3 regions of the Paenibacillus sp. FSL R7-0340 genome follow, and region 1 is predicted to be linked to each of the others. Evidence: riboswitches for the same ligand, from Rfam matches in the RefSeq annotation. Region 1 holds a riboswitch; each other region holds the start of a gene.
What was found. Region 1 has a riboswitch for thiamine pyrophosphate ahead of MKX59_RS13275 (thiamine phosphate synthase). Riboswitches for the same ligand answer to the same signal wherever they lie in the genome.
Positions count from the first base shown of each region.

Region 1 (3,139 bases):
CGGGCAAAACGGTACGTGATGTTTTGAAAGACGCTTTTCTTCCTTTGTTGGAATTGGAAAAGGAAATGATGCAGATTACTGACAAGATGGGGGATGCTTCTCCTGAAGAGTTGGAAGTGCTGCTGGAACAGATGGGTGAAATTCAGGAGCAACTGGATATGGGGGATTTTTACCTCATTGATGTGAAGGTTGAAGAAATGGCGAATGGACTAGGTCTGTCGGCCATAGGACTGGATCGGGATGTATCTGCACTTAGCGGTGGGCAACGGACAAAGGTGCTTCTTGCTAAGTTGCTGTTGGAAAAGCCAAATGTCCTGCTGCTGGATGAGCCTACCAACTATTTGGATGTAGAGCATATTGAATGGCTTACGCGCTATTTGAAGGATTATCCCTATGCTTTTATCCTTATTTCACATGATACTGAGTTTATGAACCAGGTCGTTAATGTTATTTACCATCTTGAATTTGCCAAGATGACCCGTTATTCAGCTAACTATGAAAAGTTTCTTGAAATGGCGGATCTGAACAAAGCTCAGCATATTGATGCTTATGAGAAGCAACAGGACTTTATTAAGAAACAGGAAGATTTTATTCAGCGTAATAAAGCGCGTGCCTCTACATCTGGCCGAGCAAAGAGCCGTGAAAAGCAACTTGATCGGATCGAACGTATAGATAAGCCTGAAGAAGCTGCGAAGCCAACCTTTCAATTCAAAGAAGCACGTGCAAGCGGAAAGACGGTATTTGAGGGTATTGATTTTGAGATTGGTTATACGCATGCCCTTTTGCCTAAAATGTCCATGACGATTGAACGTGGCGAAAAGATTGCTATTGTTGGCTACAACGGTGTCGGTAAATCGACATTGCTCAAAACCATATTGGGAAAAATTCCACCAATCAGTGGAAAAACCTATCAAGGTGATTTTTTGCAGCCCGCTTATTTTGAGCAGGAAGTAAAGGCGGAGAAAATTACACCGATTGACGATGTGTGGAATGAATTCCCACATTTGAACCAGCATGAAGTACGAGCGCATTTGGCGCGTTGCGGTTTAAAGAATGAGCATATCACGCGTCCGCTATCTGCGCTCAGTGGTGGAGAACAGGCTAAAGTCCGTCTTTGCAAACTGTTAATGCGTGAAAGCAACTGGGTACTGTTCGATGAGCCTACCAACCACTTGGATGTTAAAGCTAAGGATGAGCTGAAACGTGCCTTGAAGGAATACAAAGGGACCGTATTGCTTGTATCTCACGAACCGGACTTTTACGAGGATTGGGTAACCAAAACGTGGAATGTGGAAGAGTGGTCAAGTAAAGTTAACTAACATCAACTAAATCCAATTCTGCATATTTCACACGAAGTGGGGTTTGCAGAATTAGGAAAATATGCTAAGCTATCTTTAGCTTATACAATAAAATAGTCACACTAGGGGAGCCGCCCATGCGGCTGAGACGGAATAAATGGATTTCGGACCCTTTGCACCTGATCTGGGTTATGCCAGCGTAGGGAAGTGAGCGCCGTACAAACAAGGCAACACCATCTTATTTTTGTTTGTGCGTGGGACGATACACGTATACGGATATCATTGTCCGTTCGATTATTGGACGTTCGTTAAACCACTTCCTTGGGGAAGTGGTTTTTTTGCGTTTCGTTCACTTTAAGTTGTTCGAGCTTCCGTAGACGATTCACATACAATCCTCTTTCATTACTGCTGGTAGACGTGACTGGCTAAGCTTAGATCTTTTAGTCCAATGTGAGGTGAAGACAAAATCGAATTACACGCAATTTCGATGGAAAAGGGCACTTTTGCACAAGCAGCCCAAGTGGCTGCTGTGATTTGTCCGTATGTTCATTATGTACACGCACGTTTAAAACAGAATGGTGCCTCTGCATTGCTATCTTTGACTCGCAGCATGGTGGAGCAGGGAGTTCCTTTGCAACAAATTGTAGTAAATGATCGTGTGGATGTAGCTTTACTTACTTTGGTTGGAGCCGTCCAGCTACCAGCTAATGGATTACCTGTAGCGGATGTGAAAAGCCTACTTCCAAAGGGTACACGCTGTGGAGTATCTGTGCATTCCTTGAAGGAGGCGCAGACTGCCGAGCGGGTAGGAGCGGACTATGTACTTTATGGTCACATATATGAGACCCATTGTAAGCCCGGTATTGTACCACGGGGTTTAGCTCAGCTTGAACATATTTGCAGGCTGTCGAACATTCCGGTGATCGCGCTGGGCGGCATACAACCGCACCATATCCCGGAGCTTTATAGGGCCGGAGCAAGCGGAATTGCGGTGATGTCTGGTATATGGGAGGCTGAGTCGCCCGTTGCAGCTGCGCTGGAATATCGGCGAATGGCAGATCTTGTAGTTCACGACCTGTAGCGAGAAAACGAGAGTAGAGGCAAGCTGAAAGCAGAATGGTTTATGGAGAGGAGACACGGAACAAATGCCAAAGATACACATAGAGGCAAGAGCGATAGGACACGCTGAATGCTTGGTCATAGGTGGAGGTGTCATCGGCAGTTCCATTGCTTACCATGTGGCCAAGGAGGGAAGAAGTACGATCATGCTGGAACGATTGATCCCGGGTGAGGGAGCCTCAGGAGCAGCGGTTGGAATGCTGGCAGCGGAAAGTGAAGAGTTCACCGACTCTGAGCTGGCACGGTTTGCTCGCATAAGTCGAGACGCATTCCCTGAGCTTGTCTGTGATCTGGAGCGTTTGTCAGGTATTTCGGTGGAATTCCGTACAGAAGGATTTGTGACTCCTTTCCGTACGGAAACTGAAGGCCAAAAACGCTGGAAAGCTGCTAAAACGCGAGAGGATGATTGTCCTATCTGGTGGGATGCGAAGGAATTGGCCCGACGAATTCCAGGTTTGGATGAACAAGCGATCGGGGCAATATATCGTTCAAAAGAGACACAAGTGGCTCCTGTCCAGCTTTGCCATGCTTATGCAGGTGCTGCTGTGGTGCTGGGGGCAACGGTATGGTCTGGTACACAGGCAGAGCAACTGGTCATACAGAATGGTCGAGTTTGCGGTGTTCGAACAGATAGTGGCTTTTTTTCCTGCGATCAGGTCATTATTGCCGGAGGCTTGGATAGCATGAAATTGCTAGCGCAGGTTGGATTTGAATATCCACTT
Region 1 covers NZ_JBBOBY010000001.1:2,934,253-2,937,391, forward strand. The annotation lists gene MKX59_RS13270 (ABC-F family ATP-binding cassette domain-containing protein) at 1-1,319, shown strand, start outside; TPP riboswitch at 1,413-1,521, shown strand; gene MKX59_RS13275 (thiamine phosphate synthase) at 1,786-2,379, shown strand; gene thiO (glycine oxidase ThiO) at 2,444-3,139, shown strand, end outside.

Region 2 (3,139 bases), on a different contig from region 1:
CGCGAGAATCGCTAGCTGCCCAGGATGGAGCGGCCGAAAACACCAGCATGCTACAAGCCACAACTGCTGCTGTAAACCCTTTAAACCAATTTTTACGAAATAACAAAATATACCCCTCCTCATTAAGGTGTATGCCTCATATACATACTTTTGCACATATATGTAAGCCATGAACCCACCATTTCTATTTTAATCCAACGCCAGATAAAAGAGTAGTCATTTACTTAAATTATTTATGAAAAAATAATTAATTTTCTCAAAAAATAAAAAGCCAGCAAACCTCCTAAAAAACTCGGAGATTCACCGGCTTATCCATTTATATTCGTATTACTTCTTCCAAACCTGGCGCTCAGATTGCTGACCCACATACTCAATGCGTGTCGGATTCACGTCCAGAATGACATAATCGGGATCATCCGGTCCGGAAAACCATTCCTTCAAGGAATCGTTCCACACTTGTTTGCGCAGCCCCTCATCAGCTGTGATCTGGACGGTAGCCTCCACTTCTACGACTTCCTTCGTACCGCCAACTTCATAACCCAGCAGCAGATAAGCATTCGGATTGTCCTTTAGCTCCTCTACTTTATGCGTTTTGCGATCTGTCGCCAGATGAATGTTCATTCCATCGTTAAAAAGGGCCATATAGCGTACTTTCGGTTTGCCACCCTCTACCGTACCTAACGAGCAAAATTTGTTGTTATCCAAAGCCTTCACAATGGCTTGTTCCAGTTGGTTGCGATCCAATGTTTCCGTTTTACCCACAGTACAACAACTCCTTTTCACGAATTAGAATTCTCTACGGCCACGCCATTGGGCACCAGCCCATCTGAACCTACTTGCGTAGCTGTTCTGAAAATAACATGACCGGATCGAATCGAATTGATTCATGCTCATTTTCAGATCAAAGCTCACAGTAAAAGTGTACCCTGTCGTTCGGCAAATGAACCGTCACCTCTCCCTTCATGCTGGACAGACCCGCATTCAAGGCATATAATCGTCGTAGTAAACCCGAATAAATGAACCCATTAAACCATACAATGCCAGGGGTGCTGGAATCGGCCGGCTGAGAGTGTGTCCCAAGACACTGACCCTTACAACCTGATCTGGGTAATGCCAGCGTAGGAATGCTTAAGCAAGATGTGCCTTTTTTACATAGGACCATCCCTTACTTTGGTATATACAAGCGCAAGCGTCCCGGAAACTCGGGGCGCTTTTTTTGTTGAAGATTAAGTTGTTGGAAAGATCGCATCCGGCAGATGTTATTTTTAGAAAATGGGTAACTTAAGCTGTCTGATTGGACGGATAACGGGTAATTAAAGGAGAGAACACAACGATGAAGCGCATGAAAATATTAAGCCTGGGACTGATCAGTCTGTGGCTCATGGCCCTGACCCTGACCGCTTGCGGTGGAAGTCCCCCCACATCCCAAGAAGCGGCTCCCGCTACCGACACTCAAACGTCTACTCCGGCAAAGGGGCTCAAAGATGTTAAAGTCGTGCTCGACTGGACACCCAATACGAATCATACGGGACTCTATGTCGCTAAGGACAAAGGATTTTACGAAAAAGCGGGTTTGAATGTCCAAATTGTTCAACCTGGTTCAGGCGGAGCTGATCAAATGGTTGCTTCTAATGCTGCACCTTTTGGTATCAGCTACCAAGAAGGCGTCACACAGGCTCGTACGCAAGGCGTGCCGCTTGTATCCATCGCTGCGGTGATTCAGCATAATACCTCAGGCTTCGCAGCCCCGGTAGATCGTGGAATTAAGAGCCCGAAAGATTTTGAAGGTAAAAAATACGGCGGTTGGGGCTCTCCCGTAGAAGAAGCGGTCATGAAATCCATCATGGATTCAGACAAAGGCGATGTGAGCAAAGTGAAGATCATCAACATGGGCAATGCAGACTATTTTACAGCCGTGAAGCGGGATATCGACTTTGCCTGGATTTTCTACGCATGGACCGGAATCGAGGCCCAGCTTCGAGGTGAGCCATTGGATATGCTGTATGTAAAAGATTATTCCAAAAGCCTCGATTACTATACACCTGTAATTGTGAGCAACGAACAGACAATAAAAAATGATCCCGAGCTGGTCAAAGCGTTCATGGACGCTACCGCACAAGGCTATGAATACACTATCGCTCATCCGGAAGAAGCCGCAGACATCTTAAGCAAAGCTGTACCGGAGCTGGATAAAAAACTGGTACTTGCCAGCCAAAAATGGCTAAGCCCGCGTTATCAGGACGATGCCGCGCAATGGGGTGTGCAAAAAGCGGAGGTATGGCAAAACTATTCGGACTGGATGTACGAACGCAAGCTGCTCAGCAAGCCTTTGGAAGTCGATAAAGCCTTCACAAACGGTTTCCTGCCCAAGCGTTGATCATTTGTTAAAACGCTAAATAAGACTGATCTAGAGAAGTGAACAAAGCGCCACTACGCAGTCGGATGGTGCTTCCCATCGCTGCTGTACCCAGATTTCTTTTATGAATATCTGGGTACAAAGGCGAACGCTAACGCTTGTACAGCACCATTCCGCCCACTTCGTTCTCGTTCTACTTGGTTTATTCTTTAGCTTTTCATATTATCTAAGCGCTAAGTAGGTGCGCTTGTGTGTTAAAAATGCCACACAAACCAGCTTTAAAAATAGGGTGCTTTTAAGGCGGTTGGCAGCGTAGTGGTTCATTTGAATCTGGAGAAGCGAAGCGATCGTAAGATCAAATGAACCGCGAAGCGGTCTCCCCGCCTTAAACCACCATATTTTTTTAATAACACTCCAAATAAAGGACAGGTGAATTTGCATGGCTAACACACTGCTCAGTATTCAAGTAATCCCTAAAACTCCTAATAACGAGGACTCTTACCCGTATGTAGATAAGGCGATTGAGGTCATTCAGCGCTCCGGTGTCAAACATCAGGTGAATCCATTGGATACGACCATGGAGGGCGAGCTCGACGAGTTGCTGAAAGTGGTTAAAGAAATGCACGAAGCTTTGACGGAAGCGGGCAGTCCCAGCGTCATTTCACAGATCAAAATCGCACATAACCCACAAGGCATCAGCATGAACAAGCTGACCGAGAAATATCGCCCATGAATCCGAAAGGCAAGAACGCATCCTGGTGGAAAAGCGTATGGCCGCCCTTT
Region 2 covers NZ_JBBOBY010000002.1:54,210-57,348, reverse strand. The annotation lists gene MKX59_RS23135 (bifunctional 2',3'-cyclic-nucleotide 2'-phosphodiesterase/3'-nucleotidase) at 1-106, opposite strand, end outside; gene MKX59_RS23130 (pyridoxamine 5'-phosphate oxidase family protein) at 328-762, opposite strand; TPP riboswitch at 1,033-1,142, shown strand; gene MKX59_RS23125 (ABC transporter substrate-binding protein) at 1,334-2,377, shown strand; gene MKX59_RS23120 (MTH1187 family thiamine-binding protein) at 2,796-3,089, shown strand; gene MKX59_RS23115 (ABC transporter permease) at 3,086-3,139, shown strand, end outside.
Region 2: linked by a shared signal. The riboswitch ahead of MKX59_RS23125 (ABC transporter substrate-binding protein) and the one ahead of MKX59_RS13275 (thiamine phosphate synthase) in region 1 are both predicted to bind thiamine pyrophosphate.

Region 3 (3,139 bases), 1.4 Mb from region 1:
TTCTCCAACAAGATGCGCGACTTCGGCTGCATTGCCCCGCACCAATGAGATTTTGACTTTTCTCAGGATTCGCAGTGCCGACTCAGTTCTAAAGCTCGTTGCTCCCGCACCGACCGGATCTAGCAGGACCGGAACACCGTGTGCATTCGCCGATTGTCCAGCAATGATCATGGCATCCACCAGTTCGCGGTTCAGCGTACCGATGTTTAACACGACGGCTCCCGCTATTTTTGCCATGTCTGCTACTTCCTCGGGTGCATAGGCCATCACCGGGGAGGCGCCCAATGCATACAGGCCGTTGGCCGTAAAGTTAGTGACTACCACATTGGTCATATTGTGAACGAGGGGTTTGCTGTTTTGTACCTTCGTCAGGAGATCCGAATAACTTTTTTCCCATGTACTCATAATGATTATCCTCTCTATAGTTGGTGGTTCAACAGGGCATTAACTGTACTTCACGCATCGAATTGCCAAGCTGACTATTCCAAGACCGCTGCCTGTATCTGGACCGGCCATTCTTCCTGCTTATAGGCCATGTCCCAGAACTTATATTCCAGCTGGCAGCTCAGTATAAAATGCTCAATCATCCGCTCTCGCTCAGCAGCCGTTGCGCCTTCCGCCCAAGCATCTACACGTTCTCGGAACTTGAGTGTTGTATCATCAAGCTGGTCTCCATAGAAGCCCATCCATTCATAGAACGGATGAGACTCATCCGGCTTTACTTCATCCAGCAGCCTGCGACCAATCTCGGCATACGTCCACATACATGGCAGCAGCACAGCCAAGATCTCGCCCAGGCTGCCCTCATGCGCAACCGTCAGCATGTGACGGATATAGTGATGAGCCGACGGAGCGAGCGGATATCCCTGCAACTCTTCATAGCTCACCCCTGCGACAGCACAGAAATTTTGATGCGGATGAACCTCGCTGTGGAGAATAAAAGAGATTTGTTCATTAAATACAGCCATGTCCTCCCGATTCGTGCATTTGGAGATTGCGATGCCGTATATCCGCATGTAGGCGTTCAAATATTCAAAGTCCTGTTTTACATAGTGAATCAGCTGTCCCCTTGTCAAACTTCCTTCAGCAATACCTCTCACAAAGGGATGCTCAAAAATCGCTTGAAAAATGCCGTCCGCCTGCCGACGGAGTTCTTGTGTAAAACTCAATTTCCCCACCTCCATTAAATTGAAGAGCAAGAAGTCCTGTAAGAATATAATTCCGGAACAACGCTAAAAAGCCGCCCCGGAAAAATGGAGCGGCTTCAACAATAGGCCCAATACGCAAAAAACGCTTGAAACCTTATATACGAAGGCTCCACTTTCCTACGCTAGTACGAACTAGATCAGGTTCAAAGGGTCCAAGATACATTCTTGTCTCAGCCATATTGGCTCCCCTAGTGGACTTCTATTCTTTTGACTATTACTGTACATACGTTCATACGCTATGTCAAACATAGTGTGCAAAATATTAAATTTCCTCTAGTTAGGTGTTTTGGGCTTAGTGAGGATGATGAATTACACTTTCCACTGCTTTGACCTTGGCATATTCCGGTTTCCACATTGCATCTTGTATAGCTTGTTCCACATCTGAAATGTGCGCCTGAGCTACCTGATCCTGTATCGCGGCTTTTGCAACCGCAATCGCAACAGCGTACGAAACTTCGCGTAATTTTCGGATATGAGGGAGTAGCGCACCGCCAGGCGTATTCGAATCTACACCATTGGCAACAGCAACTGCTGCCGCTGTAAACATCGCAGGGGTAATCCTTTTGGCTTTAACCACAATCGCACCCAGACCCAGTCCCGGAAAAACAAAGGCATTGTTCGCCTGCCCAATCTCAAATTTCGTACCGTTATAGGTGACGGGCTCAAAAGGACTTCCGGTTGCGATCAGTGCTCTGCCATCTGTCCACCGGATCAAATCCTCGGGTACTGCTTCTGCAAGGTTTGTAGGATTGGACATGGGCATAATGATCGGGCGTTCTACATGTTTCGCCATCTCCTTGATGATCTCTTCAGAAAAGGCACCTGCTACACCGGAAGTTCCAATCAATATCGTAGGCTTCACCTGACGGATGACCTCTAGCAGTGGTATTTTGCCGTCACCCGACCGGGTCCATGAGCTGACTTCATCCTTTTTGCGCACATACGGTTTCTGATATTCCAATACGTCTTCCATATCTTCCATTAACAGCCCGCGATAATCAAAGGCCCAAAAGGACTTGAAGGAATCTTCTGCGGAAAGGCCGTCCTCGATCATAGCACCCCGAATTTGATCAGCATTACCGATTCCTGCTGCCCCTGGGCCGAAAACAAGTATTTTTTGTTCACGCAGCGGAGTCTTGGTGACACCCACCGCCGAAAGAATCGCAGCCAAGGTCACCGCTCCTGTACCTTGTATATCATCGTTGAAGGTGAGTATGCTTTGACCGTATTTTCCTATAATATGGCGTGCATTTACGCTGCCCACGTCTTCCCAATGTAAAAGCGTCTTTGGGAATTGCGCTAACGTTTTGCTGATAAAAGTATCAATAAACTGGTTATAGGCTTCTCCGCGAACCCGTTTATGGCGGTTTCCGATGTACAGTGGATCATTCAGCAGCTTTTCATTATTTGTACCTACATCTAGTACAATTGGCAGCACCCGCCCGGGATGAATGCCTGCCGCAGCCGTATACACTGCAAGCTTGCCGATAGCAATGTTAATCCCCCCGACGCCCCAGTCACCAATCCCTAAAATACTTTCGGAATCTGTCACGACGATCAGATCCACATCATGGCCGCTCAAACCAGAATTATGGAATGCTTGTCCAATACCGTTCGGGTTATCTATCGACAAATATATGCCTCCAGGACGGTTGTACTCGTGACTATATTCTTGAATCGCGGTTCCTACGGTCGGCGTGTAGACTACGGGCAGCATTTCACTCAAATGATCGGTTAGCAGCCGGTAGTAGAGTACGACATTTCGGTTGTGAAGGTCGTTGAGAGAAGCATTTTTTCGCAGCATGGTGGGTTGTGCCAGAAACTGCTGATATGCCCGTACGCTCTGTTTCTCCAATGAAAGGACGGTTGGAGGAAGGATTCCTTCCAAACCCAGCTCCTTGCGTTCTTCTTCTGTAAAAGCGACACCTTTG
Region 3 covers NZ_JBBOBY010000001.1:1,511,112-1,514,250, forward strand. The annotation lists gene thiM (hydroxyethylthiazole kinase) at 1-405, opposite strand, end outside; gene tenA (thiaminase II) at 480-1,169, opposite strand; TPP riboswitch at 1,306-1,408, opposite strand; gene MKX59_RS06795 (NAD-dependent malic enzyme) at 1,501-3,139, opposite strand, start outside.
Region 3: linked by a shared signal. The riboswitch ahead of tenA (thiaminase II) and the one ahead of MKX59_RS13275 (thiamine phosphate synthase) in region 1 are both predicted to bind thiamine pyrophosphate.